DNA from 2 places in the Ensifer sp. EB106-05-01-XG146 genome. Region 1 is predicted to be linked to the other one. Evidence: predicted binding sites of a transcription regulator. Region 1 holds the regulator's gene; the other holds the start of a gene.
What was found. The regulator LexA, encoded in region 1, represses DNA repair genes until DNA is damaged. The targets are predictions, from matches to a motif close to TGTTCNNNNTGTGTTCNG.
Positions count from the first base shown of each region.

Region 2: a site for LexA is predicted at 1,546-1,563, ahead of AC3WVQ_RS11245 (ATP-dependent helicase). Genes of this name have one in related genera too.

Region 1 is NZ_JBYTDX010000001.1:1,497,315-1,504,471, reverse strand. It holds gene adhP (alcohol dehydrogenase AdhP) at 1-856, opposite strand, end outside; tRNA gene AC3WVQ_RS07455 (tRNA-Ala) at 1,234-1,309, shown strand; gene AC3WVQ_RS07450 (hypothetical protein) at 1,463-2,056, opposite strand; gene AC3WVQ_RS07445 (hypothetical protein) at 2,183-2,800, opposite strand; gene AC3WVQ_RS07440 (hypothetical protein) at 3,139-3,435, shown strand; gene lexA (transcriptional repressor LexA) at 3,671-4,393, shown strand; gene AC3WVQ_RS07430 (hypothetical protein) at 4,482-4,823, opposite strand; tRNA gene AC3WVQ_RS07425 (tRNA-Cys) at 5,021-5,094, opposite strand; gene AC3WVQ_RS07420 (thermonuclease family protein) at 5,247-5,981, opposite strand; gene AC3WVQ_RS07415 (hypothetical protein) at 6,204-6,497, opposite strand; tRNA gene AC3WVQ_RS07410 (tRNA-Asn) at 6,657-6,731, shown strand; gene AC3WVQ_RS07405 (cryptochrome/photolyase family protein) at 6,830-7,157, shown strand, end outside.
Region 2 is NZ_JBYTDX010000001.1:2,249,632-2,256,788, forward strand. It holds gene AC3WVQ_RS11235 (hypothetical protein) at 296-940, shown strand; gene AC3WVQ_RS11240 (carboxymuconolactone decarboxylase family protein) at 1,065-1,472, shown strand; gene AC3WVQ_RS11245 (ATP-dependent helicase) at 1,606-4,071, shown strand; gene AC3WVQ_RS11250 (adenylate/guanylate cyclase domain-containing protein) at 4,227-5,477, shown strand; gene AC3WVQ_RS11255 (GNAT family N-acetyltransferase) at 5,497-5,958, opposite strand; gene AC3WVQ_RS11260 (cysteine hydrolase family protein) at 6,002-6,637, opposite strand; gene AC3WVQ_RS11265 (phosphoribosyltransferase) at 6,807-7,157, opposite strand, start outside.

The sequences.
Region 1 (7,157 bases):
GCACGGTGATGCGCTTAAGAACAGTCTCAAAGACCGGCACCGAGATCATACCTGGGGGCAGGCCGACGAGCGCCATGGTGCCGCGCGAACGCAGGAAACCGAACGCCTGTTCCATCGCAGCGGGCGAGACTGCAGTCACAAGCGCTCCATGCACGCCGCCGGTGGCCTTGATCACCTGCTCGACCGCATCCTTGGCCTTGCCGTTGACTGTCAGGTCGGCGCCCAATTGCTTTGCAAGTGCCAGCTTGTCGTCGAAGATGTCCGCCGCGACGACATGCATGCCCATCGCCTTTGCGTACTGCACGGCCATGTGGCCAAGCCCCCCGATGCCGGAGATGGCAACCCATTCACCGGGACGGACTTCCGTTTCCTTCAACCCCTTGTAAACGGTGACCCCGGCACACAGAACCGGCGCGGCAGGACCGAACTCCAGCCCATTGGGCAGGCTGCCGACGAAATCAGGATCCGCCAGGCCATATTCGGCGAACGTCCCGTTGACCGAGTATCCCGTGTTCGACTGGGCCGCACACAGCGTCTCCCAACCGGTGCGGCAATGCGGACAGTAGCCGCAGGCGCTGTGAAGCCAGGGAACGCCGACCCTGTCGCCCTCTTTCACTCTTTTGACACCGGCGCCGACCGCCGAGACATAGCCGACCCCCTCGTGCCCGGGAATGAACGGTGGGCTGGGCTTCACCGGCGAGTCGCCATTTGCAGCATGGAGATCGGTATGGCAAACGCCCGTTGCTTCGTATTTCACCAGGATCTGTCCCGGCTGCGGCGTGGGCACTGCCACTTCCTCGATCGTCAGGGGCGCGCCGAATTGCCGAACGACGGCTGCCTTCATCGCCTGAGCCATTTGCCAATCCTCCTCCAATCGCCGGGCCACGGAGAGGTTTCTTATGGGAACAGTGGGCCGGCAGGGGCCTATCTCACATACGAAAATCGTGTAATTGGCTCGAGCATCATGGCGCTCACAGCCAGTGCCCGGACGTCATTTCCTGCTTGGCGTATACCGCCAACACTTCAACGCGGTTCACGTAGCGCCATCGTCAGGTTGCAGCGTAAACCCGCCGGCAGAGTTCGACAATGGGTGGAGTGCAGAAGCGGTTCAGAGACCGACCGCCTTCGGCGCCCGGCCGGATCGAACAACGCATATCGTGCAACGGCGTTCGAGCGGGCGCGCTGGCGCGCGTATTGACAGGATCGGCGCCGGTCGTGTTGACTGAATGCTACGGGGCCGTAGCTCAGTTGGGAGAGCGCCGCAATCGCACTGCGGAGGTCGAGGGTTCGACTCCCTTCGGCTCCACCAAAACGATCAGTAGGTGCCCGGTTGCCGAGGTATCGGAACAGCGGCTGATTTGTCATCAGCAGATCGCCAGTTCGAGTCTCTCTGGGGACACCACCATGCTAAGCCACCGTCCGGCCTTCGCGAAACGCTGCCCGATCCCGTGGCCACCTGTTTTCAGAGGCTGAACGGATCCCGCGCCGATCGCTTCTCGCTCGGTGCACTGAACGGGTCGGCTTTCTTCTCCTTGGACTTGCGGCCCTCGTCGGCGATAATCTCGTCGACCGCCCGCTGGCATTTCATCAGCTCGTCGGCCGCCGGGCCGGTGCCGCGCAGGCTGAGATTCGCGATGACGCGATCTTCAAACGCGATGGCCAAGGCCCGCTTGCGCACGAAGCCCGTCAGGAACTCGGCGTCGGTGACGTTCACGAACAGAAACTTTCCGCTCGCATCACCGGCAGCGGTCGCCGAAGCGCTCCAGGGATCGGTCTTGTCGAAGTGGAAGGTCAGGTCGTACTCTTTGCCGACCTCGAGCGACCTCCAGTCGTCGCTGGCGAAGCTCATATAGAGCGGCGACTCGGAGCCCTTGGGATAGAACCCAAGGCGCAAGGTGACCCCGCCGTCGAATACCGACGAGATGAAGCAGGAGCCCTCCATCGAGGTGTCGGAAGCAACGGTCCAGCCGTCGACATCCTTCCACTTGATGATTTCGGACTCCTCAGCCGCGGCCGATCCCGCGGCGATCAGACAGCTTACCAATCCGACCAGCAATCTACGCATGCAAAACCCCCGTTTGCCCGCATTTTGATAGGTCCCCGCATCGCTGTCGAGGGTGCCTAGCCGATCCCAGGCAATATTTTAGGAATATTCACCTCTCCGCGGCAAGCGGACTGCCCATCACATGGCGAAAGGATCTTTCGATGACTTGGTCTGGCCGCCGCCGGCAAAGGGATCGTTGTTCGGCGCATTGCCACCGGCGCCCGCAAAGGGATCGTTCGCCGCTCCCTGATCGCCATTCGGGATCAAGGCGCTCACCGCCTCCTGGCACTTGAACATCTCGCTTACCGCCTTCATCGAATCACGCAGGCTGAGGCTCGCGACGACGCGCCCCTCGAAGGCCAGCGCCAAGGTGTTCTTGCGAACGAACTCGGTAAAGAAGTCGGTGTTGGAAAAGTTGACGACAAGGGCCTTGGCGCCGGTCAGATCAACACCGAACGCAACGGCCGGCCACTGACGACCACGGTCGAGCTGCAAGGCAACATCGTATTCCCGCTGCGGCTCGATGGATTTCCATTCGGCATTGCCGATCGAAAGAAACGCCAGGTTCGTCGATCCCCGCGGATAAAAGCCGATACGAAGGATAGCGCCGGCGTCATAGCTCGTCGCCGCGTAACACGAGCCTCCCAGGGAAGGATCGGATCCCACCGTCCAGGCGTTGATCCGTTTCCAGATATTCGAACGCCCTTCTTCGGCAGACGCCGCTCCAGCCGTGAGCAACAGGCCGAGCACCACCAACGACAATCTATGCATGCAACCACCCCACTTTCCACGCAAAGTTATCTTTTTTTAGAGGCCTGTCGAGACGGTGAAGGCCCTTCCCCGCAGGGATTTTTGCGCGCCCCAGGCCCGATGCGAAAGCTGGCAGCTCCGATGCATTCTCCGCGCCGGTCCATGAAGAACGGCCGAGACGAGGTTGAGATGGAGCGGCTGGCGCAAATCAGCCACAGCCTGCGGGCAAAGAGCTGTTGAACATGGCAGAGTGATCGCCATGCTTGCTGGACTTCGGAACGAAAGCGCGGTTCACATCGTTTACCAACCCGTAGTCCCACCCCTTCATCAAGTGGACGATCACCGTGCTTGCCGCCCTGCTTCTCGCTTCGATAGTCGCATCGCCCAATATGCCTGACGTCAAGCTCAGTGCCGCGACGGTGGATGAACTCCAGACCGATTTCGAACGGGCCGTGCCGTGCCATCAGATCGATGGACGCAATGTTTGGAAGGGCGCGCTCGCGTTCTACATCCAGTCCTTCGTTTATGACGGCGATACGCCCGTTGCGACCGATGCGGCCGACGCAGTGCTTCCGGAAGACAACAGCGCCGAAACGGTGAAGGAGTTCGAAGACGCCTGCTCGGCCTCGCAAGCGACTTAAGTCTCTCCGCGAAGAGAGCCGCGATTCGTTCGAATCACGCGCGCGACCGGCCTGCCCGGCGCTGTTTTGGGACGCAACCGTCGCCGAAAACCGCCCCGCTCCCGCAAAAGTGACCAATCGCCCCCACAGAAGCAGCCAATTGCCTGAATTCACGGAATTTTAGGCACTTGCGGAACACATATGGAACAGATAGTGTCTGTTCTTGATTTGTTTCACGCCTCTGGAGCGACGTGCCATGCTGACCCGCAAGCAACAGGAATTGCTTCTGTTCATCCACGAACGCATGAAGGAGTCGGGCGTACCGCCGTCTTTCGATGAAATGAAGGATGCGCTCGACCTGGCGTCGAAGTCCGGCATTCACCGTTTGATCACGGCGCTCGAAGAGCGCGGGTTCATTCGCCGGTTGCCGAACCGGGCGCGCGCGCTCGAAGTCATCAAGCTTCCGGAAGCCTACGCCGCCGGCCAGCAACAGCCGCGCAGAGGCTTCTCGCCGAGCGTGATCGAGGGCAGCCTCGGAAAGCCGCCGGCCGCCGCTCCTGCCACGCCGAAGCCGGCGCCGGTCGCCGAAAGCACGTCTGTTTCCGTCCCGGTGATGGGCCGCATCGCTGCCGGCGTGCCGATCTCGGCGATCCAGAACAACACCCATGACATTACCGTTCCGCTCGACATGATCGGCAGCGGCGAGCATTACGCCCTCGAAGTAAAGGGCGATTCGATGATCGAGGCCGGCATCTTCGATGGCGACACGGTGATCATCCGCAACGGCAACTCGGCCAATCCCGGCGACATCATCGTGGCGCTCGTGGACGACGAGGAAGCGACGCTGAAGCGCTTCCGTCGCAAGGGCGCGTCGATTGCGCTCGAAGCGGCCAACCCCGCCTACGAGACGCGCATTTTCGGACCGGATCGCGTGAAAATCCAGGGCAAGCTCGTCGGGCTGATCCGCCGCTACCATTGAATTCCAGGCAGAACGCCGAATCAAAAGAGCCTCGCCACTGAAAGTGGCGAGGCTCTTTCCATTTAAGGCGACCTGAAATCCAGATCGCTTATTCGTGGATCGTGTATTCGCCGAGTTCGCAGAGATCCTGCGTGTCCTCGGTCGTATCGAGGGCCGAGCCTTCCTCGAATTCGAATCGCATGTCGTATTTGCAGACGTCCCGCCCGTCGGCAATGGTGATCTCCATGCTCTCGCCGGGGTTCAGGACCTGCCGACCGAAAACATCGTCTTCCCATTCATTGACGCCGACCGGCGACGTATAGAAATTCGTCAGTACCGCGCCGGTGTTGTTCTTCAGCTGGAAAACCAGGTCGTCCGCGCGCGCCTCCATAGCGGTCGCCGCAAAACACGCCAACGCCGTCAGGATCAGTCTCTTTTTCATTGATGCCATTGCCTCCGTTCTTAATGTTGACGGACGCTACCGATGCGGTTGATCTCAGCGGAGTCATCGTTCCCCCTCTACCGAATTCACCGAAGCGATAAGATCCGACGGAGGCATAGGAGACGTGGCTTGCGCGGACGTGTCGCGAATTTTACCGCGCTGCCCTAAGGCAGAACGCCAAACCAAATTTAACGAGGTGAGATTTTTGGAGGCCTCGCCCGGAATTGAACCGGGGTACAAGGATTTGCAGTCCTCTGCGTCACCACTCCGCCACGAGGCCTCACAGCTCGGATAACCAAGCGTTGGCGCGGATTTAGAATGATTGCAGAAAAACCGCAAGAGGCATTTTCTGAAAAACGCGCCGTCGAATTGCAGGACGGATACTTTCCACAGAACGATCGACGATGTCCGCCGATCGTCTCCCAGCTGATCTCAGCACCAGGGCGTCGGGCGCCCTTCCCACGGCCGCACGAGCCCCTCGGAAACGAGTACACGTCCAAGAGATTGGTCACCGCGGGTGACCAGGCGCAGTTTCTCGCCGGCCTTGGCATCTGATCGCCCTCCCGCCGAGATCAGCCTGAAGTCGCCTGCATTCAGCAATTCGCGCAGGCGCTGCTTGGCGTAGAAGCCGCGCGAACGCTCCTTGTCGCAGCTTGCCTGGCGGATTCGCGGTGCATCGACATCGGCGACGCGGATCGTCTCGCCATGGAAGACGAAGGTCGCGCCATCGATCACGCAGTTGTCGTTGCGAATGCCGCAAAAATAGAACTGATCGGTACGGATGGATGCCGTCTTCACCTCTTCATTCGGCCGCACGAGAGGGGTTGGCGGCGTGACGCCGACATTCACCGACGGCACCGGGGCGGCCAGGACAACCTTCGTCGCCGGGTTGGGCTTCGGATTTGGTTTGTGCCTATCCGCCTGCTGCGCAACGCGCTCCTGCGCTTCAGGAACCGCGCGCTGAGGCTTCGGCTTCGTTTCCGATCGCGATGCAAAGGCCATGACATCGGAAACCACCGGCCAGTGCCGCAACTCGGCGCGATGGTCGTGGGCCATGACGCCGCCAAGGGTGAGCGCTGCGGCCAGATACCACGGCGCCATGCCGCCCTGTTTGCTGGTGCTTCGGCCCGAACTGCGGCGTCGACGTTTCGTAGTGGCTTTGGCCATCGGTCCCCATCCTGATTCGAGACCGCATTATGCGTTTGATGGGTTGCCGAAAAGTTTTCGAGGGCACCCCAACAGAGGGGAAGACCGCGAGGAACCGGTCATTCGCCTGCGCGGCCACGGCCCTTGTTGAGAGATTCGGAATTGCTACGGGACGGCCGCGAGGAACCGAAAACTGCCGACCGCCCTGCCCTCGACAACAAGATCGTTAAATCGGCGTCCGCCTCAGGAGCCGTTCGAGGAGTTGGCCTTCCCGCGCCAGCGCGCCCACCAGACGGCCAGACGACGACGGCGGCGGCGAACCGAGGGAATGTCGTGGGAAAGCACGATCAGGCCCAACGGTATCATCCAGAAGCCCAGCACGGGCAAGAAACCGAGAAAACCACAAAACACCAGCAGCGAACCCAGCAGGATCCGCAGCAGGGGCGAGTCGGGCAACGCGATACGCCATTTTCCCAGCACGACTTGTCGTGTTTGCGGATCAATGCCGAAATGCGTCTGCTTCCTGTTTTTATTCATCATTCCCTATCCGGCGTGTTTTCCCACAATTGGGGACTTCTCCACAGCCTCGCAACGGAACTTGTCATTTTTTTTGAAAAAAGCGCTTGGCAAATCAGAAAAGCATGCGTATTAGCAGCCTCACTTCTGAAGCGCACAGCACAACAGCGGCGCGGATGATCCCTGGTAGCTCAGCGGTAGAGCATTCGACTGTTAATCGACAGGTCGCCGGTTCGAATCCGGCCCGGGGAGCCACTTTCTAAAAGAGCCATTTGCAGCGATGCGAATGGCTCTTTTTCATTTTGCACCTATGTTCTCCAAGTGATCAATCCCCAACCTCCCGATGGTTCTTTATGACAAAGGCCGCGGCGCCGCCCATCATCGTCTGGTTCCGCAAGGATCTCCGCCTGGCCGACAATCGCGCCCTCTCGGCTGCCGCCGGCGAGGCAGCCGTCATTCCCCTCTATATTCGCGAACCCGCCGACAGCGGCAACGGTCCGCTCGGGGCGGCGCAGGCGTGGTGGCTGCACCATTCGCTCGAGGCCTTGGGCGCAAGTCTCGCGCGGCACGCTTCTCGCCTCGTTCTTCGATCAGGCGCGCCGCTTGACGTGATTGTCGAGATTGCGCGCGCAAGCGGTGCGGAGCGCATCTACTGGAACCGGCGCTACGACCCGAACGGCA
Region 2 (7,157 bases), 750 kb from region 1:
GTCACCGACCTATAGAGCACAACCAGGTTTTGGCTGAAGCGAGTTTGACGAGAGCAAGGTCGTTTTCGCTGTGCTTGTCGAAGCCGGTGACGACGGCACGGAAGTGCCTGAGTGCTGACGAAGCGTTCGACGAGGTTGCGATAGCGACAGAGGAAGGTGCTGAAGGACGCGCATCGTTTGTGGACGGCAACGATGCCGCGGGGTTGATCGAGCGCGGCAAAGGAAGGCGCTTGTTTGCGGGCAAAAGTCTTCGGGAGTATCTTGGGCAGCGGTACGGACAATGGCGGGGGTCGTCATGGGGCCGCATGCATTTTGCCTGACATTTGCGCTCGTCTCCATGGGCCTGCTTCTTGCGGGGTGTCAGACCGTGACTGTCCAGGCGGACGACAAGACCGGCCCGACCACGAAACTCGAGATCACCGGCATCCTGGATGACCATGGCAATCCCGACCCGGTCTTCAACGACAGCAGCTGCTGCAACCGCCGCCGAAGTGTTCCCGACCTGGCGCCGCTCACCATCGCGGCTTCGGCCGAAGACCCCGAGAGCGGTGTGCGCGACATTGCCGTCTGGATCTGGGCCATCAAGCGGTGCCGCTACGACGACAGCACGGCAGATTTTCAGATCACGCAATCGACCGTGGCCGCTGCAGGCACGGCTTCGGGCACATACCCACCCGGCAGTTCCGCGCCGCTCAGCCGCAGCTCGACGGCAACCGTTCGCATGGCCGACACGCCCTATGGCGCCTGCAACCCCAAGACCGTCACTGACGCCAGTGGCCAGACGCGCGTGGTTGCCGCGCAGCCGACGGGCTTTTGCGGCCGCAGGGTCTTCATCGTCACGCAGAACGGCAACGCCTATCAGGGCTCGAGCAAGGGCGTGCTGTTTACGACCGGACCCTTCGGCTCGAACAATCAGCCCTGCAACGAAATCCCCAACTGAACGCATCGGCGACGGCTTCCCCAAAACGCAGCGCTGGCAATCGCCGCGACGTCGGCTATCGTCACCGCTTCAGGCGACCGGCCGGCCCGCACACAACCGCCGAGAACAACAGCGAAGGAGCCCCATGAGCACCGTATCCCCGCCTCAGAACCCGGAAGCCGATCCGCGTGTCAAAGCCGTGTTCGACGACATTCGCACCACCCGCAAATCCGACTTCATCAACAATATGTGGCTGTGGCTCGCCTTCGATCCGGAGCTCCTGGAACAGACCTGGCGCGACGTGAAGGCGGTGATGGCAACGCCCTCGGCGCTCGATCCGCTGGTCAAGGAGATGCTCTATATCGCCGTCTCCGTCACCAATGGCTGCGGCTACTGCGCCCATTCCCATACGGCGGCGGCAAGGGCGAAAGGCATGACCGACGCCGAGCATGCGGACCTGCTCAGGGTGATCTCGCTTGCCGCACGCACCAACCAGTTGGCGACGGCGCTGCAGGTGCCTGTGGATACCGCCTTCGACAAGACAAAAGAATAGACCGCGCGACCAAGAATAAGCGGTCTCGAAATCGCCTGTCTTTCCACAGGCTTGGTGCGGCTGGCGCAGAAAACGGAATAAAAGAAGAACATCCTTTCTGGCCTTTCCCCACCGAATCACTACATTGAGCCGCATGATGAGTGGTTTCGACGATATTCCCTTCTTCGACGAGGAGCCGGCGCCGCGCAAGCAGCAGCCCGCCCCCGCAGGTATTCCGGCAACGGGCGGCATCGCCGCGCGCGCCATGGCGGCGCGCGATCGCGCCCAGCCGCGCCCGGACTATCTCTCCGGCCTCAACCCGGAACAGTCCGAAGCGGTCGAGACGCTCGATGGCCCCGTGCTCGTGCTTGCCGGCGCCGGCACCGGCAAGACCCGGGTGCTGACGACCCGCATCGCCCATATCCTTTCGACCAACCGCGCCTTTCCCTCGCAGATCCTGGCGGTGACCTTCACCAACAAGGCGGCACGCGAGATGAAGGAGCGCATCGGCGTGCTCGTCGGCCATGCGGTCGAAGGCATGCCCTGGCTCGGCACCTTCCACTCGATCGGCGTCAAGCTGCTGCGCCGCCACGCCGAGCTCGTCGGCCTGCGTTCCGATTTCACCATTCTCGACACAGATGACGTGGTGCGGCTGATCAAGCAGCTCATCCAGGCCGAAGGCATCGACGACAAGCGCTGGCCGGCCAAGCAGTTTGCCGGCATGATCGACGGCTGGAAGAACAAGGGCCTCGATCCCGCCCAGATCCCCGAGGGAGACGCCCGCGCCTTTGCCAACGGCAAGGGCCGCGAACTCTATGCTGCCTACCAGAACCGGCTCTTGACGCTGAACGCCTGCGACTTCGGCGATCTTCTTTTGCACCCGATCCGCATCTTCCGCATGCATGCGGATGTGCTGAAGGACTATCACGACAAGTTCCGCTACATTCTCGTCGACGAGTACCAGGACACCAACACGGCGCAGTACATGTGGCTGCGGCTGCTTGCCCAGCGCCCCAAGGGCGTACCGCAGAACGTCTGCTGCGTGGGCGACGACGACCAGTCGATCTATGGCTGGCGCGGCGCGGAAGTGGACAATATCCTGCGCTTCGAAAAGGATTTCCCGGGCGCCAAGGTGATCAAGCTTGAGCGCAACTACCGCTCGACCGAGCACATTCTGGGCGCTGCCGGTCACCTGATCGCCCACAACGAGGGCCGCCTCGGCAAGACGCTCTTTACCGACCGCACCGATCCGGATGATGAGAAGGTGCAGGTGCACGCCGCCTGGGATTCCGAAGAGGAAGCCCGCGCCGTCGGCGAAGAGATCGAGCAGTTGCAGCGCAAGAGCCACAAGCTCAACGACATGGCGATCCTTGTGCGCGCCTCGTTCCAGATGCGCGAATTCGAAGACCGCTTCGTCACGCTCGGCCTCAACTACCGCGTCATCGGCGGCCCGCGCTTCTACGAGCGCCTCGAAATCCGCGATGCCATGGCCTATTTCCGCCTCGTCTGCCAGCCGGCCGACGATCTGGCCTTCGAGCGCATCGTCAACACGCCGAAGCGCGGTCTTGGCGACACCACCGTGCGCACGCTGCACGACTATGCCCGCGCCCGCGACATCCCGATGCTGGCGGCGGCCTCCGAGATCATCGAGACCGACGAGCTGAAGCCGAAGGCGCGCAAGGCACTGTTCGACGTCGTCACCGATTTCCGCCGCTGGCAGAGCCTGCTTGAAACGACCGTGCACACCGAGCTTGCCGAGCAGATCCTCGACGAGAGCGGCTATACGGCCATGTGGCAGAACGACAAGACGGCGGAAGCCCCCGGACGGCTGGAAAACCTGAAGGAACTCATCCGCTCGATGGAAGCCTTCGAGAGCCTGCGCGGCTTCCTCGAACACGTCGCTCTGGTCATGGATGCCGAGCAGAACGAGAACCTCGATGCCGTCTCGATCATGACGCTGCACTCGGCCAAGGGCCTGGAGTTCGATACCGTCTTCCTGCCCGGCTGGGAGGAAGGCCTGTTCCCGCACCAGCGCGCGCTTGATGAGGGCGGCCGCTCCGGCCTTGAGGAAGAACGGCGCCTCGCCTATGTCGGCATCACCCGCGCCAAGCATCGCTGCCACATCTGGTTCGTCTCCAACCGCCGCATCCACGGCCTCTGGCAGTCGACCATGCCGTCACGCTTCCTCGAGGAGCTGCCGCTCGCCCATGTGGACGTGGCCGAGAATGAACAATCCTATGGCGGCTATGGTCGTGGCGGCTACGGCCAGTCGCGCTTCGACAAGGCTGATCCCTTCCAGAACAACTACTCCACGCCCGGCTGGAAGCGCGCCCAGCAGCACCGCTCCGACGCCACCCGCGACAACTGGGGCACCCGCTCCGGCCATGCGGTCGAGCGCATCGGCTACGGCGAAAGCGGCCCGCGCGGCCGCACGATCGACGGCGAGCTGGTGGCGAAATCGACGGCCACCGAACCCTCGCGTTTCTCGGTCGGCGACCGCGTCTTCCACATGAAGTTCGGCAACGGCAACATCGCCGCCATCGAAGGCAACAAGCTCACCATCGACTTCGACCGCGCCGGCCAGAAGCGGGTGCTGGATGGATTTGTGGAGAAGGCGTGAGGAGGTCGAAGCCCTCCTCACGTGCACTCCCTATGGACTGCACAACCATCGATCTCATGGCGCCAACCGGCGAAGTGCAATAATATTGCGGGCACAATTCTCGCGTTTGAACGAAACCATGTACCGATCTCCCTCGACGCAAAGTGGGTGGAGACATGTCCTGGACGAGCGCTGTTCGCAGCCTGCTGGAGCTGGGCGCCGCAAATGTTGCGGAGGGTGACCGTGAAGGCATCCTCGTCGCGAATGTCGCGGCCTGTGTGATCGTCGTCACCACCACGAGCTTTGCGCTCATCTACGCACTCTATGGCGAGCCGAGCCTCATCCCCCTCGTCTATGCCAATCTCGCGCTAGCCGTCGCGGCAGCCATGACTCCGCTTTTTCATCGCTTCGGCCGCGTCGCGTCAGGGCTTTGGGAATTCGGTATCTGTGTGGTGGTCCTCGTCTGGATCGCCTCCTATGTCGGCCGGGACTCCGGCGTCCTGCTGACGCTGCTCGGCGTGACGCCGGTCGCCTTCGCGATCCTCGGGTTTCAAAACATCGCACTGGTGACGGTCCTCAGCGCCATGGCTGCAATCACGGTCATCGCCGCATCCATCGCGTTTCCTCAGGCGCGGGCGGGTGTCTATGACGACACCCGTTTCCTGCAACTCCTCCATTCGTCGTCGATCATCACCCTCACGCTCATGTGCTTCGCAACGATCTACTATGCCTTCCAGATGGCGAGAGAGGCGCAGGGGCGGCTCGCCCGCCTGATGACGTCGATCATGCCGGACGAGATCGTGGCGCGCCTGCTGAGGAACGAGCGTGAAACGATCATCGACGAATTCGAGCATGCGACTGTTGTCCTGATCGACATCGTCCAGTTCGTGGCCCTGTCAAACAGCCTGGGGCCGGAACGGACGGTCAACCTGCTCAACGAGCTCTTCAGCGAGTTCGATCGCCTGGCCGCAGCAACCGGTGTCGAAAAGATCAAGACCGTCGGCGATGCCTATCTTGCGGTGGCGGGCGTGCCCGCCCGGCACCCCACGCCCGAGAAGGCGGCGGCAGTGTTCGGCTTCGGCGCCATCGCCGCGGCCCGCGAGATCGGCGAACGCCATGGCGTCGTCCTCAAGCTGCGCGCTGGCATGGCCTCGGGATCGGTAACGGCTGGCGTGCTTGGGCGAGCGAAATACGCCTATGATATCTGGGGTGCACCCGTGAACCTTGCCGCGCGCCTGGAAGCGATCGGCAAGCCCGGCTGCATCACCACCACCGCAGAAATCAGGCAGCGACTAGGCGAGTCTTTCCTGTTCATTTGCTCTGGCCGCGAGGACATCAAGGGCTTCGGCCCGACCGAGATCTGGACCACGCGGATGCCGGATCCCGATGCATGTGTCCCTGGCATCCGCGCGCACACGGCGACGTAAGCAGCCGCAGGGAGAGCCCTCAGACCGCCTTGCGATAAACGAGAAACCCCGACTTCTCCGCCACCTTGTCGTAAAGTGTCATCGCCGTCTCGTTGGTCTCGTGCGTCATCCAGTAGACGCGTGGCGCGCCGACGGCACGTGCCGCCTCATAGACGCCCTCAATCAGCGCTCGTCCGACGCCCTTGCCGCGGGCTTCCGCATTGGTGAAGAGGTCCTGCAGGTAGCAGTTCGGCTGGATCATCGTCGTGCTGCGGTGGAAGAGGTAGTGCGTAAGCCCGATCAGCCGCCCTTCGCTCTCCGCCACCAGCGCATGCACCGGCTCGTAGGCGTCGAAAAAGCGCGACCAGGTCATGGCGGTGATCGCCGGGTCCAGCGCGGTTTCGCCGGAGCGGCCGTAGAAGGCGTTGTAGCCGTCCCAGAGCGGCAGCCATTGTTCGTAGTCGGTCCGGGCTATCGGGCGGATGTGAAGCTTGTCGGTCATTTGTCGGTCCTGTGATCGATTGGATGGAGCGGCACTGCGGCCCCTAGTGTTTGGTCATCGCGGCGGTGATTGCCTGAACGTCGGTCATGATCGCATCGCCCATGAAGGCGATGTTTTCCATCGCGCGCTCGCCGGCCTCGTGGTGGCCTGCCCCGCAGGCGTCGCGCACGACGACGGGCACCAGGCCGAGATCGGTCGCATGGCGCACGGTCGGGTCGATGCCGATTTCCGTGGCGATGCCGCAGATGGCGAAGGAAGTAAGCCCGAGGTCGCGCAGGATCATGGCGAGCGGCGTGCCCTCGAAGGCGGAAAACGTGATCTTGTCGAGGATCGCCTCGTCGTCACGGGGCGCAAGTTCTGGCACCAGCTCGAAGCCCGGCGTGCCGCGCAGAAACCAGGGGTGCACCGCATCCGGATCGTCTGTCCGCTGCCAGGCCATCGCCTGGCGTAGCTGGAAGGCGCCCATCAGCGGCCTCGGCATCGACAGATGCCGGAGAAAGATCACCGGAAACCCGCCGGCCCGCGCAGCGTCCAGCACCTTCAGCACCTTGGAAAGCACCGCCGGGCCGTTCTTGACCTGATTGGTAATCCCCACCTGCATGTCGTAGACGATGAGCGCCATCCGCTCCGGCCGGCAGAAATCCTCAAGCGTCTTTCCGATTTCCAGTTTCGCGGCCATGACATCTCCTCCGGGCGCCTCCTCCGGCGCCCTCTCCCGGCAACATCGCGCGCCGGGAATGTGGCGCGGGAGAAGGAGGCTTGCAAGACGGTTTCGGCCGCCTCGCGCAACTATTCGGATGCCTGGCGGAAATCGCGGCAACCGGAGCCCGGCTTGCCCGGAACATGGATCAATTGCGCTCGTTGCGCAGCCGCGCCTTCTCCATCAGCGCCAGCACCTCTTCGTCTGCCGTCTGCTCGAAATTGCGGTAGTACAGGCCGACGGCACGGAAGGCGAAGGGCGTGGCGAGGCAGACGATGCGATCGACCTGGCTGCGCAGTTCGGTAAGTTCGCTTTTCGGCGCCACCGGAACAGCAAGCACGAGGCGCCCCGCCCCCATTCGCCGCAGCGCCTTGATCGCCGCCCGCACGGTGCCGCCGGTGGCGATACCGTCGTCGACGAGGATTACATCACGGGCTCGGGGCGACGCCGGCGCGCGGTCGCCGAAATAGAGCGTGCGGCGGCGCAGGATCTCGGCGCG